Regions from separate parts of the Levilactobacillus sp. FUA 3915 genome, predicted to be linked through region 1. Evidence: predicted binding sites of a transcription regulator. Region 1 holds the regulator's gene; each other region holds the start of a gene.

Region 1 (5,010 bases):
GCCGGTGGTCACGCGATGCCAGTCGCCGATGATGCCGCCGTTTTCGAGGTCGACCTCGGCAATGACGATGTGGCCAGGGGCTTGGTAGCCGGTCCGTGTTTCCCATTCCAGGATAGCGGCGTAATGCTTGCCGTCAGCGTCGTGGAAGAGGGCGGGGTCAAATCCGATGGATGTTAAGTAAACCGGTTTGGACCACGGTCCCGTGATGCTGTCGGCTGAAACGGCGAAGGAATCCGAGTTGAATTCTCTGCCGGCCATGTTTTGCATGTGAGAGTACGCTAACCAAAACTTTTGGGTCCGTGAATCGTAGGATAAGTGCGGTGCCCAGATACCGGCCGGTGTGTTCGTACCACGAAGGTCGACTTCCCCGTGATTCAGGGCATAGCCAACGAGTTGCCAGTTGGCTAGGTCGGTTGAATGAAAGATCTGAACGGCTGGTGTCCAGTGGAAGGTTGAGGTAGCAATGTAATAATCTGCACCCACACGAATAATTGAGGGATCGGGTGCCATTCCGGGAATAATCGGATTTTGAATTTGAGTCATAGTCATTTCACGCTCCATTTGTTAAAATTAAGTTATTTATAAGCCGTCATTGTCGAATTCTGAGTTAGTTGTTTTTGAGAACTAATTGTTGCATTTAGAATACTTTGAAAGCGGATACAAGTCAACGGCATTTCACAAGGTCGTCGTTTATTGGCGGCAACTAGGTAATGATTGTCACTTTTTTAGGGGGATGAGTCACATGAACCGACAACATCATGAGAACGTGGTGTCAAACTTAGACATCGGGATTCGCTTCTTTGAGTCAACCGTGACGCGGAGTGGGTACGTGCCGTTCCACTGGCACAGTAGTATTGAATTGGTCTGTGTGCTGTCTGGGCAGTTGACCTTCCAGTTTGACGGCCAGGCCCACGTCATTCACGCCAATCAGTTTTCCATCGTTTCATCGGGGGTGATTCACGATGTGACGAATACGCCGAACCAGTCGTTAGTGCTGCAAATTCCGCTGACGTTTATCGAACGGTACGTTGCCCATCCCGAACAGTTGAACTTTTCGACAGCTGGGCGGGAGCAGACTGCGGCCTACCAAGAAGTGGTCACTGCGTTCAAACGGCTCGCTCAAATTAACCGAGAGCGCCAATCTAACTACCTGATTGACACGGGGATTACGGTGCTGACTATGTTGAAGAATCTGGTCAGCAACTTCACGGATACAGCTAGTCCGTTGACGGCGAGTTCAAGTAGCTTGAAGTCCATTGTTATCTATGTGAATGAGCATTACCGGGAGAAACTGAGCGTCAAGGCGGTGGCCCATCGGTTTGGCTATAACGCGAGTTACCTGTCACGGTTATTTAAGGCACAGACCGGGGTGACTTTAGGCCACTACGTTTACTTGATTCGGCTAAACAATTTCTACCGGGACTTGATCGATACGACCATTCCCGTGGATGTCCTGATGGACAAGCATGGACTGACCAATCGGCGGACGGCACGGGAGAAGTTTCAGGAGATGTATGGGGCGTTACCCAAGCAAGTTCGTCTGCAATACCAGCGAAATTAAAAAAAGCGTTGATCTCATCAAAATTAGATGAAATCAACGCTTTTCTTGTGGGGTGTTCAGTTGTGAGTAGCCGAGCCGATGGCACTATTCAAAAATATTCTTCGTTACATACCCGTCCTTAAACACCAGCACGGGGGATTGATCACCAACGCGCATGACCAGCTGGTAACCGGGACCGAGGGCCTTCTTGAGCGATTGGCTGGTCTTGGTAAAGTTGTCGACGAACTTCGGCCACTTGGCGGCCTTGGCCTGACTCGGGTCGGCCTTTAAGCCCTTAATAGTTTTCTTGAGACTCTTGTTGGTGATAGTCAACGTGTAGGTCTTGCTGGCGTGATCGAAGGTAACGGTGCCTAGCTTGACTAGGGACTTGGCCAACTGCGTCTTGACTTGTTTTTCGTTGTCGGCGCGGGTAGCCGTCTTGTCGCTCGTGGCGAAGGCTTGCCCGGATTGCGAGCTTAGTGATGATGATTGCTTACTGGTCTGAGTCGCCTTGTCGTGAGTCGAGGACGCTGACCAGAAGGGCAACTGGGTGATTGCGCCCACGGTGACCAGAACGGTGATGACCAGGACGATGATGGAACTGCGCTTGGATTCCCCCCGACGACTAGCATTGACGACGGAAAACGCGGTGATGATAATGAAGATGACCCCCAAAATAGTAATACCTAAAAACATGATGGACCCCTCCGTAGGTTAGGGCGGTTTAGGCTGATGCGACCGCCGTTTAATTAGTCTCAGTATAGCATGAATCAATTAGAGAATGAAACAACTGCACTAAGGTGGGAGACCTTGACTGGGTCAGTGACAGTATTAAGGGTCAAAAGGTTCGTGAAAAAAGGTTTAAAGTCGAATAATTAGAACTGACAAATGATTAAAATCCGGATTGTGTGAATTATAACCGAATATTAATCAAAAAATAGTCGCCAAGAGTTAACATTTCCGGTATAATTAATCGTAATAAAGAGAGAAATGAGGAGATTAGAGTGACGAACGTTTATTTAGCAGGTCCCTTCTTTGATGACGAACAAATTTCCCGGATTGAACGCGCGGAAAAGGCCTTGGCTGCCAATCCCCGGGTCGCCAATGTCTTTAGTCCCCGTTTGAGTGAGATTCCTGGTTTAGAAATGGGCACGGCCGAGTGGGCCACCCAAACCTTCCAAATGGATGTCCACCAGATTGACGAGGCCGACGTTGTGGTGGCCCTGGTCGATTTCGTGGATGATCAGGTGGATTCTGGTACCGCCTTTGAAATTGGCTATGCCTTCCACAGTAAGAAACCGGTAGTCGTTCTCCATGAAAAGGATACCATTTTAAACCTGATGCTGGCGGAAGGGCTACATGCCTACTTACGCGAAGCCGAAGCGCTGGCCGCCTATGACTTTGCGACGCTTCCCGAAAGTCACTATCAAGGGAAAGTCATCTAGTCTTGCATTAACGATGAATGAAAAAATCACCCGCCACATTTGCTGTGGCGGGTGATTTTGATTGTCCCTTGTTAGTGAACGTCGTCGCGGAAGAGACCCACAACGCGGCCTAAAATGCTAACGTGATTCAAGATGATGGGCGCCATGGTATCATTTTCGGGTTGTAACCGGAAATGGTCGGCTTCCTTAAAGAATCGCTTGCAAGTGGCTTCGTTTTCCTCGGTCATGGCGATGACAATGTCACCGTTGTCCGCGGATTGTTGCCGACGGACAATGACTTGGTCACCGTTTAAAATGCCGATGTTGATCATACTTTCGCCGCGAATCGTCAACATGAAGAGTTGATCGTCGTCGTTTTCAAATTCTGGGGGAACTGGGAAGTAGTCCGTGGCTTCCTGAACGGCCAGAATCGGTTCGCCGGCGGTAACGGTGCCTAAGACTGGAATTCGGGTCTGTTCCTCGTGGACGCCTAGTTCTTCCAAACCAGCGGGCGTGACTTCTAGTGCCCGGGGCTTAGTGGGGTCCTTGACCAGCAAGCCCTTTTTTTCCAGGCGGGCGATGTGGCCATGAACCGTAGAGGTTGAAGAGAGCGATACGGCTTCACCAATCTCCCGGACGGTTGGCGGATACCCTTTTTCATTGACTCGTTCCCAAATGAAGCGGAGAACGGCGATTTGTTTGCTTTCAGAAGCTTTACTCATTTTTTCTGCCACCTCGTTCGTCATTCGTAGTATAGTTTAGTGTTAGTGTAGCATACAGACCGAACATTTTCAAACAGATGTTCGGGTAAATAAGTTGAAATCTAAAATTAACCCTGATATGATAGACCCTGACTTGAAAAAGCGGGGTTAATACCCACAAAAATACTGAAATTAAAGGAGGGTCGTTCATGGCAGACACGACAATGGACACCTTGCTGGCCCGGATCAACGAGCTGGCACACAAGAACAAGGCTGAAGGCTTGACCGAGGCCGAAAAGAGCGAACGCGCTGACTTACGCCAACAATACCTGAAGTTATTCAAGCAGAGTTTCCGGAGCCAAGTTGAAATGCTGCAGGTCTACAACAAGGATGGTAAGGAAGTTACCCCTGAAAAGGTCCGGCAGATTCAACGGAACAAAGGTTTACGTGACGATTAAGGAAAGAAGCGAGTCCTTTTTGGGATTCGCTCTTTTAATTTCCCTTAAGTTTGTGTAGAATTGTTAAATGAATGACTTCATCAAAGGAGGGGAACGAACTTGGCAACTTGGATCTGGATCTTAATCGTGATCGTCGTCGGCCTGGCCTGCGCAGCGGGTGGCTTTTTCGGCGCACGGAAGTACATGGAAAACTATCTGAAAGACAATCCACCAATTAACGAAGACCAATTACGGGCAATGATGTTGCAAATGGGGCAAAAGCCTTCACAACGAAAGCTTCATCAAATGATGAACGCGATGCAACAAAACGCTAAAAAATAAATTGGCTTTATTGAGACTCGCTTCCAGCTTATTTCCTGGAGGCGAGTCTTTTTGATTGTATTTTATGAAAATTCCAGTAAAATGATAAAGTCTGTGCTATATTTTAATCATATTCTAATTTTTAAGGAGGGATGTTCGTGAGTATCTTTCGCAAATTATCCTGGTACTTTCGTCTGGAATGGCGACGGTATCTGATAGGGGTCATTGGCCTCTTGTTGACGGCTATCATTGCCATCGTGCCCCCTCGCATCATCGGGAACATGGTGGATGGCATTCACGGGCAGACCATGACGAGCCATTTATTGCTGCTTGATCTGCTGTTCGTGACGCTAGCAGCGCTGGCCCAGTACGGGACCCGATACATCTGGCGCAATGCCATTTGGGGTGGGGCTGCGCGACTCGAACAACTGCTGCGGAATCGACTCTTTGGGCACTTTATGAAAATGGACCGGGTCTTCTACCAGAAGTACCGGACCGGGGACTTGATGGCCCACGCCACCAACGACCTGGAAGCCATTCAACGGGTGGCCGGTGGGGGGATTCTCCAGTTTGCCGATGCTATTATT
Region 2 (5,010 bases), 170 kb from region 1:
CCTTTTACGAGCAGGGAATCTACGTGGACGTGGTGAGTGGTCAACCGTTATTCAGCTCAACGGATAAGTACGACGCGGGCTGCGGGTGGCCATCCTTCACCAAGCCCATCGATGCCAGTCACGTGACCGAAAACACGGACCATTCATTTGGCATGTCCCGCCAGGAAGTTCGGAGCACGGACGCCGGTTCCCACTTGGGGCACGTCTTTACCGATGGCCCACAGGACCAGGGTGGTTTGCGCTACTGCATCAACTCCGCTGCCCTGAAGTTCATTCCGGCTGATCAGCTGGAAGCTAAGGGCTATCACAACTTTGCCCAACTTTTTGATAAATAACTATACGGAGGTCTCCACATGGCACAAACAGAAACTGCAATTTTTGCGGGCGGCTGCTTCTGGTGTATGGTTCAGCCATTTGACACCCAGCCAGGGATTCAGTCGGTCGTTTCCGGCTTTACCGGCGGTCACACGGTCAATCCCACGTACGCCGAGGTGGCCAGTCATACGACCGGTCACACTGAAGCCGTGAAAATTACCTTTGATCCGACCGTCATCAGTTACGCGGACCTTGTTGAAATCTATTGGCGCCAAACGGATCCAACCGACGCCAGCGGCCAGTTTCAGGACCGGGGCGACAGTTACCGGCCCGTGATTTTCGTTGATGGCCCGGCCCAACGTCAAGCAGCTGAAGCCTCTAAGGCGGCCTTAGCCAGTAGTGGACGCTTTGATGAGCCCATCGTGACGCAGATTGAAGACGTGCAGCCATTTTATCCGGCCGAAGAGGAACACCAAGACTTCTACCGGAAAAACCCGTTCCGTTATCAGATTGAGGAAATGGGCGGCCGTCAGGACTTCATTCAGAACAAATGGCATTAAAACGCTTTTTGGTAAATACAAATAAAGGTTGGTGAAGACGTGTGGGTTATGTATTAGATTTACGCCAACAAGTTGGCGCCGAACCGTTGATCGTGGTTGGTGCCGCAGCCATCGTTCAACGTCAGCAAGCAGTTTTGTTAGTCAAACGAACGGACAATCACGCTTGGGGCTTGCCAGCCGGATCTAAGGAATTAAATGAAAGCACGCTGACCACAGCCAAACGTGAATTGCATGAAGAAACGGGTCTGGTGGCGCAGTCGGCAAATTTGTTGACGGTCGTGAGCGGCACTGGCATGCAATATCAATATCCCAACGGTGACCAGATAGATTCGGTCACGGTCGTGTACGAGCTGACCGCGACTGGTGAACCCAGCGGCGACGATGACGAAACCAGCGACGCCAAGTTTTTTGACTGGGAAGCAATGCCAGCAAACTTAACGCCAATCACGCAACAAATTTTAAACGTGTTGGCGACAGAGAAACGTTAATAAAAAATCAGGTGGTGAAAAGTCATTAGACAATTTGCCAGCTGATTTTTTATTTTGGCTCTGGGGCGGTATTTTTTTGAGTGAACCACTACTTTCGATAATATATATTATGTAAAGTAGAATAGTTTTCTGATTTAGGCATGAAGAATGGCCATGCCCTTTCTTTGATTTGCGTCGATTTATTTTGCAATGCCACTTATGGACTTGCTGTTACTGATTTGAAAAACATGTTAGCCAAGTTGAACAGCAAGTCGCTGACGACATACGTGTGTCTAACGATCATGATGCTCAGCAGATTGCTTGCGTCACCGCTAGCTTAAACGAACTGGCAAACTTACCGACTGCAATCCAGCCGTCCGCAGCTAAATCAGTTTAATTTCAATTAAGTGTTGCTGTCACAACTGCATGCTGCCAGCAAACCTATTCACCAGCTAAGACCAGCCAAAATCATCAAATTACAGGCGGATTCTCCGTTGATCTCATGGTCAGGTCTCCGTCTAAAGTCTGAACGTGTGCTTAGAATCAACGTCCCAAATCACGTGATGACCGTTGATTCCGATAGCACTTGGTCCTCTGAGATTGCTACCGGTTCTTAAGCTAAAGTACCAGATGAACGCGGATTACTAGTCAGTGATTGGAAAGTACTTGCTGCCTGGCTCGGTGATGGCAATTGCTGAGCTTAATCGTAGATGATCTACATGGTCTGTCTAACGGATACACGTAGACATTGCTGATGATTGTCATCGCTGGCGTGGGTATCAGCGACTGGTTAGTTGGGCTTTGTTCCATAAATATAGTTCCAATAGTGTCCAGACGACGTTTTCTTCCTAGGCATGATGCTGCATGCGTGACGTGTTATAGGCCTAAAACGCCGTTGCAACAGTGTTTACGGCTTATGCTGATTGTCAATTTCATGCGATATTGCTAGCACATGATTAGGAACTTGAGCCCCCAACGAATGCTGCTACATCAGTATTTAACGGCTATTTGTCAACTTCAAAAGTACCATAAGTAAACATGCCCCTCAACATAAAACATAGCCCACATGTCGTTAAAAAGGCCTATATAACAGGCATCACAGGCATTTTGCACCTAAACACGTTAACTAGCTCCTCAGGTCATGCCGGCACCATTCAAACGACTACTTTCATTAAAACAAATATTTTAAAGATAGTAGTAGCTAAAAATAAGGCGGGGGACTTGCTTATTTGCTCATTCACCGGTATCATATAAAATATGAGAACATACGTTTGGAGGCCACTTCTATGGAGAAGCAACATTATTTAAAATTAATTAGCGAAGAACTGGCCACCGCGCCCTGGTACGTCCAGGAATACTACCAGGCCAAGGCGACCGTCCCCCTGTCCCCAGCCACCCTCTATCAATATCTAACCGAGTACCGGCGCTTCTTCAACTGGCTGATCAGTGAAGGCTTAACCCCGGCCAGCCGCCCCGCTGATATTGATATTCAGGTGTTGGCTACTTTAAAGAAAGAAACCGTTGAGTTGTACAAGTCCGCCCTGCTGAATCAAACCAAGCTCACGGGTGCCCCTGGTAGCCGAACGCATCCAACCATTAACCGTTCGTTAAACGCCCTCTCGTCGCTCTTCAAATACCTAACGGAAGACACCGAAGACGAGCACGGTGAAGCCTACTTCGACCGTAACGTGATGCACAAGATTGCCCTGGTGCGAACCAGTGAGACCTACGCGACCCGAGCGGCCAACTTAAAGACCAAGCTCATGCTGGGCAACACGGATCATGATTACCTGGCTTTTATCGACGAAAAATACGAAGGCTTATTGTCACCGGCCAAGAAACGGTACTTTCACCGGGATAAGCAGCGAGACCTGGCCATCAACGCCCTCCTGCTGGGCAGCGGCTTACGGGTCTCGGAGGCCGCCAATGCTGACCTGCGCCACCTGAACTTGAAGACGGGGACGATTGGCGTGGTCCGTAAGGGTGGCCAACGAGATACCGTTCCGATTGCGCCATGGACGTTGCCTTACATCCAAGACTACGTTGACCACCGCACAGCGATTTATCACGCTACCAGCAGCGACCGGGCCCTATTTCTCAGTAGCTATCGTGGGCAGGCCTCACGCATGCAGGCCAACTCCATGGAAAAAATGGTGGCCAAGTACTCCAGCGCGTTTAAGGTCCGTATCACCCCACATAAGCTCCGGCACACGTTAGCCTCAAAACTCTACCTCGCCACCAAGAATGAACAGCTTGTGGCCACCCAGTTGGGCCAGAACTCAACTAGTGCGACCGGGCTGTACACCCATATCATTGACGAGGAACAACGGCATGGGTTGGAGAAAATGTAAAATGTTAATTGATTTCGCTTAAAAATGGACTTTATTTTGGATTTAATTTAAAATCAGCAATTTAAGTTTAAAAAAGCCAGATCTCCTTTCATGAGGAATCTGGCTTTTAGTCTCCCATAAATTTGGCTAGTTGCGGCATTTTTCATACCAAGTTATTTATACCATTTCTGAGGGCATTAGTAATATTCATTCATTTAGAAAACGGTCATACACAGGCATCAAAGCCATATTGACCAAGTTATGAAAACGTTGCTTAGTTATTGGCTCATCATCAAATAAAGTATCGAGTGTTAGTAAAATAGGCATGTTATAAAACTGTTGGGGCATTTCAGCCTTCAAATCACCGCGAACTCGTGCCTGATCAAATATTTTTTTAACAATCTGAGTCAGATAATTATCCCGATTAAGCTTGTCAAAATACTCGCCAAGAGTAATACTCCCCAGTCGTTCTTTAGCAAGCCCAATCATATTTTGATAATTCATTTGAGACATTGCGTTTACTATTTCATCAAACAACTTGATTAAGTCTTTTTTTACACTACCAGTATCGGGAACTTCTAAATTAAATTTTCCTATCTGTGTTCGCAATGCTGCCAGGACAATATCAGCTTTAGAATCCCATCGACGATACAGGACATTCTTATTCGTACTGGCATTCTTCGCAATCATATCCATGGTTAAATCTTCATATTTGGTTGTCGCAATTAACTCTAACGTGACTGCCAAAATATCATTTTCGAGTTGTTGCCCCCGTCGCCGTTTCTGTACCATATCATAAACTCCTATCTTAATCTTGTATTAACTGTACCACGAAATCAACTTTTAAAGTAACGTCCCACTTCTATCAGCGAACACCAAACGCAAAAAAACTTGACGGAAATCACCTTTAGGTCTAAGATACTTCAGTACCTTAAATTAGATACTATGGTACCTTAAAAATGGAGGCGTCAAAATGAAAGAACAAAAATTACCACGAAACATCTTAACTCAAGCCTGGATCATCGTTTTAGGTGCCATCGCACCGCTTCTTGATTCAACGATGGTCAATATTGCTCTCAATCATTTAGTTAAGAGCTTCAACACCTCATTGAGTACCGTTCAGTGGGTTGTCACTGGCTACCTGTTAGCTATGGTAGTCGCTGTGCCATTCACCGGCTGGCTCACCGATAAATTTGGTGGCAAAAATGTTTTCTTAGCGGCTGAGCTGTTATTTGGTATGATGTCACTTGCTGCCGGTCTTTCAGGAAATATCAACGTCTTGATTGTTTTTCGTTTCGTTCAAGGCTTCAGTGCTGGACTGATTACCCCACTATTGAC
Region 3 (5,010 bases), 640 kb from region 1:
CTCATCCGTGAGTACATTCCGAAGGGCATCTCTCTCAAGAACTTTGATCTACCAACGATCCAAGCCATTCAAAACGCACTTAACCATCGATTACGTAAATCCCTGGGCTATGCTAGCGCCGCCCAGGTCTTCAAAACACAGGTCTTCAAGAACATGCATCCTGTTATGCTTACGCCTTACTGTCCTGTGTTGCACTTGATTTGACAATTGGGGAGTTTTAAACGTTCAACTTCAGTCATTTCTTCAACTGGTTTAGTACGTCCACGGCCATCCTTTAATGCTGTGTACCCACCATCTTTGGACTTGAGAACCCAGGCTCTTACCTGTTGGTAAGAGACGTTGAAGTGTTCGGATGCCTGGGAGTACGAATGCTTTCCAGCTGTGACATACTCCACAATTTTAATTCGTTCTTCGAATGTTGTTTTACGACTCATAATGCGGACCTGCCTTCTTGACGGGGTAGCCATCAATGATTTATTGGTCCCATTATACTGGAATTTCTTAATCCAGTCGCGAAGTTGCTTGTCGCTTCTCAATCCAAAACGATTGCTGATTTCAACTAAACTACCTTTACCATTTAGATAGGCTTCCACGGCTTGCTGCTTGGTCTTTGCACTATAACGTGTCCAGATATGGCGTTCTTCTAGGCCGTCGAGGCCATCACGCTTGTAAAGTTCTCGCCACAAACGAATAGTAGAGCCATAAATACCATATTGCTCAAGGTATTTGCTTCTGTTCAACTTGGTCTGTGATAGACCAGTCAAAATATCCAGTTTCTCCATAGCTGTAAATCTTGTCCTAGGCATAGAAAAATCCCCTTAAAGTTAACAGATGAATTATAGTTTTTCATCTGTCAACCTTAAGGGGACTATAGCAAAAACACCCCACGAAAAAAATTCGTGAGGTGTTTTTATTTTGCTTTCTACTTCCACTGCCAGAGGTCAGCCTTCATGTTGGTCGCAATGATTTTGGCCAGTAGATCAACAAACTGATCGGGCATGTAGGCGGTCGTATCCAGTGTCGTTGCTTGGTCATTGACCTTGGTGATGGTCAGTCCTTGATGCTCAAGAGTTAGCCCGTACTTGGGGGCAATCTGGCAGAGCCGTTCGACTTGTTCTTCGTTCACGGGAGGTCCTCCTTGTCTAGTGTCTTTAAGACGAGCTTAGCCAATCCCCCCAGCCACGTCAAGTCTCTTCGGCTGGTCTTTGTTGTCGCCTCCGGGCTGGTAAAAACTGGTGCACGTCTGTCGTTCCCGGCGGTGGGCTCAAACTGCCCTGCTGTGGGGAACGGCTCCAGCCTAAGAAGCGGTCTGGGGCCTCGCCTTGAAACCTCGCTGAAGTCCGCGAGTTTCCAAGGTCGTCCCGTGCTCTAGGCTGGAAGGCTCTCAGCCAAGACCACCGACACAGCTGGTCAGTTTGGCCCACCTCTGGTCACTGATACTAGCAGCCATTTTTACCATCCCTGTGACTGACACCAGCCCAGCCCCAACTTGACCGCCTGTGGCCGGCCCTTGTCGTTTGTCCTCTTAACTATCTTCCACCTCGATTGCTAATAACAAATAAACCCCATGGCTACCGAATAAGCCATGGGGCAAAAAAGTTTAATTTTAAATACCAATCATTGTCAGCTACCAGGCATAGAAATGAACTCGCCAATGTAAGTGACCAGAGGCGAGCCAAGAGTCCCAGCCGTGTCGATGGTCTTAACTGAGTGAACTTTCTCAGTTTAGACCATGGGACGCCCTTTGAGACTGGTGCCTTTCCAGACTTAAAGGCGAGCTGGAAGACCGCCTCTCAGGCTGGAAGCGGCCCCACAGCAGGGACTCTTGAGCCCGCCGTCGGGAACAAATCTGACAACTGTCGCGAAGCAATTGGCAACACAACTGGTTCTCACAACCACCGTGTAAGTCGTGAGGGCGGCGAAAATAACTTCAGCCGTGGGAATGCCCTTAGTAGCATTCTTGGCTGCTTAGGGCATTGGCGTCTTTGAGACGTGCCCTACGGCTCAAAGCGAGGGCGAAGACCGCTCTTTGGCTTCGGCCGTCCGCCCCAGCGTTCCATGTTATTTTCGCCGCCCGGTAAGGCACTGACAACGATCAGCTTAATAACAATACTTGTCTTTGGCTAATTGCTGATGAATGGCGGCGGCTAATTGGGCCTCGTCTGGACCATCCGTCACCACCTGCACAAAGTCACCCCCATGTTTTGAAAGCTCCGCGACCTCCTGGGCTCGTTTGGGATTCAGGTCCGTGTTGCGCACCCGAATCGTGGCCGTTCCTGTGTAACGCTGACAAATTTTCTGGAGCGCGACACTTTCGTCAGTTGCAGGCATTTCTTGGTATAATGGGAATCCGATTGTTTTCATCTGTAATCACCTCTGAATTAATTGTAAGCGATTACATTAGCTTTGCCAATACCTTTTACCAATTTTCACAAAGTCACTGACCGAACCCTTCTTACAGCCGCTGCTCTAGAAAAAATCACATGGCGTTTTGGTCCATGACTTTCCGAACACGCGTTCAAACCCGGGGCAAAGTGTGGTATGATATTGCCAGAAATGGAGGCGATGGCGGCATGACCACCAAACTTGGCGTCCGGGAATTAGTGGAGTTCACGCTCCGTACCGGCGACCTCAGTGCCACTTCCGGCAGCCAGAACACGGCCTTACTGGGCGCACAGATCCACCGTCGTCTACAGAAACAACGCGGTGAAAATTATCAAAAGGAATACTACCTCGATAAAGAATTGACCCTAAACGGCGACGGCTACCTGCTTCACGGCCGGGCCGACGGGGTTACCCTGACTGAAGACGCCGCCAGCATCGAGGAAATCAAGACGTCTGAAACCGTCTTTGATCAGCTGAGCGACAACACCCTAACCCTCTACTGGGCCCAGGTAAAAATTTATGCCTACCTTTTAATGGAAAAAGAATCTGATTTAGATCAGGTCACGTTGACCCTGACCTACTTTCAGACCAACACGGAAACGACGACCCAAACGGACCAAATCATCACGCGTGAAGAGGCCGCAGCCTTCTTTGAACAGGTCATCACGGAATACATTACCTGGCTCAAATTCCGTTCGGACCTGCGTGAGCGGCGGGACCCCACCATTCAGTCGCTGACCTTCCCATTTGGCCAGTATCGGCCGGGCCAACGCGAACTCGCCGTGGCCGTCTACAAGACCATTCTCACCAGCAAACGCCTCTTCGCGGAGGCCCCAACTGGGACCGGGAAGACCATCTCCACGCTGTTTCCCACCATCAAGGCGATTGGCGAGGGCGTGATTCAACGCATCTTCTACCTCACCGCCAAGCAGAGCACGCGGCGGGTGGCCGAGGAAGCCGTCGACCTGATGGCCAGTCAGGGACTGAAGCTCAAGAGCATCACCCTGACGGCCAAGGATAAGATCAAATTTCCAGAGGAAGCCGACCTTCAGCCCGACGAGAACCCTTATATGCTGGGCTATTACGACCGGTTAAAGCCGGCCTTGCTGGACCTCATTCAACACAATGATCAGCTCACCCGCCCGGTCATCGAAGGATATGCGCGCAAACACACGCTGGACCCGTTTGAATTTCAGCTGGACGCGAGCCTCTTTTGTGATATCATCATCGGCGATTATAACTACCTCTTCGACCCACAAGTCCACCTCCAACGCTTCTTTGCGACTGAGGACCCCGATAACTTTTTCCTGATCGACGAAGCCCACAACCTGGTCAGTCGGTCCCGCGATATGTACTCGGCGGAAATCAATAGCCAGCCGCTGGACCGCTTGATTGAAACCAGTCGGGACCTGGCACAAGCCACGCCCAAGCTACGACGCCGGCTCCAAGACCTGCGCGCCACCTTCAGTGACATTGCGCAACCGTTGATTGACGACGGTCAGACCGACAGCACCTTTTTGATGCCGCCGGAAAATTTTGACCACGACCTCAGCCGCTTGGTAGAAGCCATTCACGACTGGTTGGTCGACCAGCCACAGACGCCCTTCACCCAGGCCATCCTCGACTACTACTTCGCCGCCATCAGCTACCAACGCATCGGCGAGTACTACGACGACACCTACCGCATGCGCCTTGAGCTGGATAACGGCAACATCATGCTCAAGGAGTTGTGCCTGGACCCCAGCGCCTTTCTCGCCGACAGCCTCGCACTGGGCCACGGTGCCGTGCTCTTCTCGGCCACCCTGTCGCCCATGGACTACTACCAAAACGTGTTGGGCGGCGACCAGGACAGTCTGGCGTATCAGCTCGACTCCCCGTTTGAACCCGCGCACCAAGAGATTCTGGTCACGACCTACATTCAAACGACTTACAAACAGCGCAATGCCAATCTGGCCAACATCTTACTGGCGATTAAAAATTTGATTGACGGCAAGACCGGCAACTACCTGATTTTTTTGCCTTCCTATAGTTATCTGCTCGACGTCAGCCAGGCCTTTCATCTGGCCTACCCGCACGTCAAAACCGTCTGCCAGGAGTCCCAAATGGCCGAGGCCAACCGGACGGCCTTCCTCGCCAGTTTCACGGCAAATCCCAGTGAAACGCTAGTCGGCTTTGCCCTGCTCGGTGGCATTTTCTCCGAAGGCATCGACTTGAAGGCCGACCGTTTGATTGGCGTCGGCATCGTTAGCGTGGGCCTGCCCGGACTTAACCCGGAGACCAACCTGTTGCGCGACTACTTTGACGAGCGTTCCCATCGTGGCTTTGCCTACGCCTACCAGCTGCCCGGCCTGAACAACGTGTTCCAGGCGGCCGGTCGTCTGATTCGTGGGTCGAAGGACGTGGGGATTATTTTACTGATGGATCAACGGTTCGCCAGCCCCCGCTACACCAATCTGTACCCACGGCACTGGCAACATTTCCGCCGAATTTATCGGCCCGAACAACTCAGTCCCGCGATTGAAAATTTCTGGCATCAGGAGGTGCCCCAATGAAAACCAAACTCACTTTAGAAATGGAAGCGACCCTCTACGCGTACTGCCGAGAAGCCGGCGCGTTTGCGGTCGA
Region 4 (5,010 bases), 1.1 Mb from region 1:
GGCCCATACCAGGAGACGGCGGACCGGGCGGCGGCCATTTTAAGCGCGGTCAAACGGTTCTCCAGCAAGCCACAGGTGATTGCCAGACTAGTCGACCGGGCGGCGTTATCCCGGCGGCCGAAGACGCGGTACCATGCCGGCTCCGGCAGTCAAATTTTGGTCGCGCGGCGGTTCTTGTCGGACAAGACGATTGACCGGTTGTGGCGGGTCATTGGTGAAGCAGCACAACGAATTACCCACTAATACGAGTGACGTTGCCCTGTTGTGGAAACCTGTTATACTTAACTTAACTAGAACACTAGGGGTGTCCACGACTGGGCTGAGATGCGGGTGACCGCGATCCCTTGGAACCTGTCAAGTTCAGACTTGCGGAGGGAATGTGTCGTGGCACCCAGACGGGCCACCAGTTCACCTCGATGTGAGCCGGTGACCCTTTTTATTTGGCCTATCAGTTAGTTAACCACCGGACCGATGCGGGTTAAGAAGTCATCAAATAACTTGACTACCTGGTATTCTAGACCTAACTAGTGGCTGAAATATCAGCCCGGAGCATCAACCGATCACAGGTAAAGTCAGCGGCGTTAATCAAGGGAGGACAATCATGAAAGTTACCTTGTTAGATGAATTGCGAGCTAAGAACCCCATTGTTTTCAACGTTTCCAACTTCGTCACCGTCCAGGACGTGGCCAACGGTATCAACGCGATTGGCGCGTCGCCCATCATGTCCGAGGAAGTGGCGGAGGCCGACGAAATGGTTGGGCTCGCTGGGGCCGTTTGCCTGAATTTGGGAGCGGTTACCTCTACCCAAATCACGCAGATTCGGGCGGTCGGGCAGTCGGCTAACCGGCAACAGCGGCCACTGGTCATCGATCCAGTGGCGGTTGGCGCCGTGAAATACCGGATGCAGATGGCGACCGGCCTCCTGAATGATTTTCACCCGGACGTGATTCGCGGTAATGCCGGTGAAATTGCGGCGCTGGCAGGCATTGACTGGCAGGCCAAGGGCATCGATGCGGGTGAGGGCACTGGTGATATCGAAGCCATCGCCAAGGCCTGCGCTCAGAAATTAGCGTGCGTGGTCATCCTGTCCGGCCCAACCGACGTCATCACCGACGGCACCCAGGCGGTCAAGGTCAAAAACGGCACGTCCTTGTTCCAGGTCCACGTGGGGTCTGGCGACATGCTGTCGAGCATCGTGGCGGCTTTCTGCGCGGTCACGGACGATTACTATGAAGCAGCGCAAACGGCCTGCCTGGTCTTCGCGGCCACGGGCCAACTGGTCCACGACGCCACGCCAAACCTGGGTGCGGGCACGTTCATCATGAAACTCCTAGACGCCCTGCAAACGACTACGGTTGCGGACATTGAGGGCATCGCCGACTTTGCGTAAAAGAACCAGGGATTCACAAGTACCACAGAAAAAGCATTGAGTGGCTAAAGCCATGAGGGTGGCAAACATCAAGAAGTAAAACCAAGCAAAGACTGGCTGTTCGGGCTCGGCTTGTGTCAGCCGGAGGGATAATGAAAATGGGCTCAGCAGTGGGATTTCCTGATGAAATCAGGAAATGGCGTCTTTGAAACGCGGGCTTGGCGGTTCAAAGCGAGTCCGGAGACCGCACTTAGGCTCCGGGCGTCCTCCCCACCGCGTTCCGGCCCAATTTTCATTATCCCGGAGGCGACTGCGAGCTGGAACCCGGACAGATGAAGGGATGAAGGTAGTATGGCAAATGAATTTCCACAAACCTTGACGATTGCGGGGACCGACAGCGGCGGCGGTGCCGGCGTCATGGCGGATTTAAAAACGATGCAGGAACGGAACGTTTTCGCAACGGCCGTGATTGTCGCGGTGACCGCGCAAAACACGTTGGGGGTGCAGGACTTTATGGCGCTGCCGCAGAAATTGATCGATGAACAATTTGCGTCCCTGGCGGCGGACCTGAAGATTCGAGCCTGCAAGACCGGGATGTTAGCGGATGCCGAGCACGTGCACGGCGTCGTTGAAAATTTGAAAAAGTACAATTTTGGTCCCTTAACGGTTGACCCCGTGATGATTGCCAAGGGCGGCGCGGCCCTGTTGGCAGACGACGCGGTCGCCACGGTGCGCGATGAACTCGTGCCATTGGCAGACGTGTTGACGCCCAACTTACCGGAGGCCGAACGCTTGACTGGCACGGCCATCACCGATAGCCAGGGGATGGAACGTGCGGCGGTGGCCTTGCAGGACCTCGGCGCCAAGAACGTCATCATCAAAGGTGGTCACGAGGCCACGCCGGAACAGGCGAGTGATTTTGTCTTGTTAGAAGACGGTCGGTCATTTTGGCTGACAGCGCCACGGGTGGATACGGTCCGGACGCACGGAACGGGCGACACGCTATCGTCGTGCATCACCGCCGAACTCGCCAAGGGCAAGGATTTTGAATCGGCTATTCGAATCGGTAAAGATTACGTGACGGCGGCCATCGCGAATCCCATCGCGGTCGGCAATGGTCACGGCCCACTGAATCATTGGGCATACAATCAAGGAGGCGCTGAGTAATGTCAGTAACGTTTGAACCAGGCCTATTGCGGGCCTACTTTGTGGCGGGGAGCCAGGACGTTCCCGGTCAAGATTTACGTCAGGTGTTGGCGACCATGTTAGACGCCGGCATCACGGCCTTTCAGTTTCGGGACAAGGGCAACAGCCAGCTGACCGAGGAACAACGGTTGGCGTTGGGCAGCGATTTGCGAGTCCAGTGTCACGACGCCAACATTCCCTTTATCGTGGATGATGATGTGGAACTGGCACTGCTGCTAAACGCGGACGGTATCCACGTGGGCCAAAGCGACCAGAAAATTCAGAGTGTGATCAAGGAAGTGGCCGACCGGGATATGTTTATCGGCCTGTCCTGCAACACGGCCAAGCAGGTCGCAGCGGCGAATAAATTGCGGGGCATCGACTACATCGGCAGCGGCCCCATTTACCCAACGGTGTCAAAGGACGACGCCGACCCAGCCATGGGCGTCGAGGGGTTGCAAAAATTGGTTGAGCAAGCCAACGTGCCCATCGTGGCCATTGGCGGCGTGACGGTTGCCTCATTGCCAGCCATCGCCAAGAGCGGGGCTGCCGGCGTGGCAGTCATCACGCTACTGACGCGTAGCGTGAACCCAGCCGCAGACGTGCAAGCGATGCGCCAAGCCTTTTAAATTAAATAGAAGCAAAGGAAGCACCACGGAACGTGTCCTAAAGGACTGCCGTGGTGCTTTTTCACGCAACTAATCGATTGTGGGCGAAAAGGTTCAAATTGGTAAGCGCATACAGTTGGACAGAACCGACTAGTTGTAACAGACAAATTAAATCGTTAAAATCACGAAAAAAACAGGATCGATTTCACCGTGTTTAAGTGCGGCAAACCAATCCTGTTTTAAAAGTTGAGGAAGCTAGTTGACTAGGGCTAACTTCACAAGTACATTCTAACACGACTCGCAAATAAAAGCTATCAAAAATGAATGAAATAACAGAATGTTGGTTAAGTAAATGAATGATGGTTGCAAGATGGTGAGCCGCTTGCGTAGTTTACGGAGTGCCACATATTATTAAAAAATTGGTAACTACTCATAACCGCTAATCATGGGATAAGTGAAATGAGCTGATGCCTGAGCGGGTTCTCAGTCGATTAATCGCAAAAAAATTGGCCAGGATTCGATAATTTTCCCTTGCAAATCAGAACAAGTGTTCGTATAATGAGAACAGCAAGTTGTTAAGCACTTGTTTACGTTAGTTGGATAGGAAAGACCTGGCCCAGATAGTTTGTGCTTAACGTGGTCAGATAACGGTTGAGGCTAGTATCTGTCTCAGGAGACTGGGTAACGCAAAAGCCTAAACCAAGGGAGGCATGTGCCATGGATTACTCGCAGGAACCACACGGATTGTTTTTCATGATTGATAATAAGTCCTTTTACGCCAGCGTCGAGAGCGTTGAGCGGGGACTGAATCCGCTGAAATCAGTCATCATTGTGATGTCGGAGGCAGACAACACGGGGAGTGGCCTGGTGCTAGCAGCCTCGCCCATGGCGAAGAAGTTGTTTGGTATCAGCAACGTGTCGCGGCAATACGAGGTTCCGCACGATGAACGGATTCTGGTGGTGCCGCCGCGCATGAATCTGTACATTCAAAAGAACCTGGCTATCAACAAAATTTTCCGTGAGTACGTGGCGGATACCGATCTCTTTCCCTATTCAATCGACGAATCCATTCTGGATATGACCAAGTCGTGGCGGTTATTTGGCCGCACGCCAGAAGAGGTGGCGCGCAAGATTCAGTTGCGCATCCGTAACGAGCTGGGGTTGTACACCACCGTGGGCATTGGCGAGAACCCCGTGCAGGCCAAGCTGGCCCTCGACCTGCAGGCGAAGCACGACCACGAACTGATCGGTCGCCTGACCTACGAGACCTTTCCCGAGCACATTTGGCCGATCACCAATTTAGAAAAGGTCTGGAGCATCGGGCACCGGACGGCCGCGCACCTTCAACGATTGGACATTCACAGCATGGGCGACTTGGCCCACGTCAATCCGTATGAACTCCGCCATGAAATGGGGATGATTGGCGCGCAACTCTTCGCGCTAGCTTGGGGCATCGACCGCAGTCATTTCCAACAGGTCCGTCCGCCCAAGGAGAAGAGTTGGAGCAACTCGCAGGTCTTGCCCCGTGACTACCGTGTCCAACGAGAAATTGAATTGGTCCTGCGCGAAATCGTCCAGCAGACGACCTCCCGCATGCGACATCACCACCAGCAGGCTGGCTGTATCAGTCTCTTCGTGGGCTTTGCTTGGGATGGCAAAGCCAGCGACGGCCGCAGTGGCATGAGTCATAGCCGCCGCATTGACCCGACCGACAACGCCCAGACGATTATCCGGGAATTCATGACGTTGTTTCGAGAAAATTGGGAGGGGCAACCCGTCCGGAACTTGGGCGTGGGCCTCTCACGGCTAAGTCACAGCGGCAACCTGCAGCTAGACCTATTTCAAAAA

Evidence for each region. The regulator LexA, encoded in region 1, represses DNA repair genes until DNA is damaged. The targets are predictions, from matches to a motif close to CNAACANNTGTTNG.
Region 2: xerS (tyrosine recombinase XerS) is a predicted target of LexA. The motif match lies at 2,603-2,616, and genes of this name have one in related genera.
Region 3: ACEPST_RS08975 (ATP-dependent DNA helicase) is a predicted target of LexA. The motif match lies at 2,508-2,521, and genes of this name have one in related genera.
Region 4: ACEPST_RS07150 (Y-family DNA polymerase) is a predicted target of LexA. The motif match lies at 3,703-3,716, and genes of this name have one in related genera.

Annotation. Positions count from the first base shown of each region.
Region 1 covers NZ_CP168704.1:2,573,772-2,578,781, forward strand. Annotated here, with positions in the region: gene ACEPST_RS11875 (family 43 glycosylhydrolase) at 1-543, opposite strand, end outside; gene ACEPST_RS11880 (AraC family transcriptional regulator) at 743-1,561, shown strand; gene ACEPST_RS11885 (hypothetical protein) at 1,646-2,236, opposite strand; gene ACEPST_RS11890 (nucleoside 2-deoxyribosyltransferase) at 2,545-2,985, shown strand; gene lexA (transcriptional repressor LexA) at 3,057-3,686, opposite strand; gene ACEPST_RS11900 (DUF896 domain-containing protein) at 3,875-4,123, shown strand; gene ACEPST_RS11905 (YneF family protein) at 4,223-4,444, shown strand; gene ACEPST_RS11910 (ABC transporter ATP-binding protein) at 4,582-5,010, shown strand, end outside.
Region 2 covers NZ_CP168704.1:2,741,444-2,746,453, forward strand. Annotated here, with positions in the region: gene msrB (peptide-methionine (R)-S-oxide reductase MsrB) at 1-335, shown strand, start outside; gene msrA (peptide-methionine (S)-S-oxide reductase MsrA) at 354-875, shown strand; gene ACEPST_RS12670 (NUDIX hydrolase) at 917-1,363, shown strand; gene xerS (tyrosine recombinase XerS) at 2,629-3,693, shown strand; gene ACEPST_RS12680 (TetR/AcrR family transcriptional regulator) at 3,880-4,464, opposite strand; gene ACEPST_RS12685 (MDR family MFS transporter) at 4,646-5,010, shown strand, end outside.
Region 3 covers NZ_CP168704.1:1,937,768-1,942,777, reverse strand. Annotated here, with positions in the region: gene ACEPST_RS08995 (IS30 family transposase) at 1-204, shown strand, start outside; gene ACEPST_RS08990 (transposase) at 177-782, opposite strand; gene ACEPST_RS08985 (hypothetical protein) at 923-1,126, opposite strand; gene ACEPST_RS08980 (HPr family phosphocarrier protein) at 2,101-2,331, opposite strand; gene ACEPST_RS08975 (ATP-dependent DNA helicase) at 2,574-4,937, shown strand; gene ACEPST_RS08970 (hypothetical protein) at 4,934-5,010, shown strand, end outside.
Region 4 covers NZ_CP168704.1:1,517,208-1,522,217, forward strand. Annotated here, with positions in the region: gene ACEPST_RS07130 (oxidoreductase) at 1-243, shown strand, start outside; TPP riboswitch at 291-395, shown strand; gene thiM (hydroxyethylthiazole kinase) at 602-1,390, shown strand; gene thiD (bifunctional hydroxymethylpyrimidine kinase/phosphomethylpyrimidine kinase) at 1,721-2,536, shown strand; gene thiE (thiamine phosphate synthase) at 2,536-3,183, shown strand; gene ACEPST_RS07150 (Y-family DNA polymerase) at 3,880-5,010, shown strand, end outside.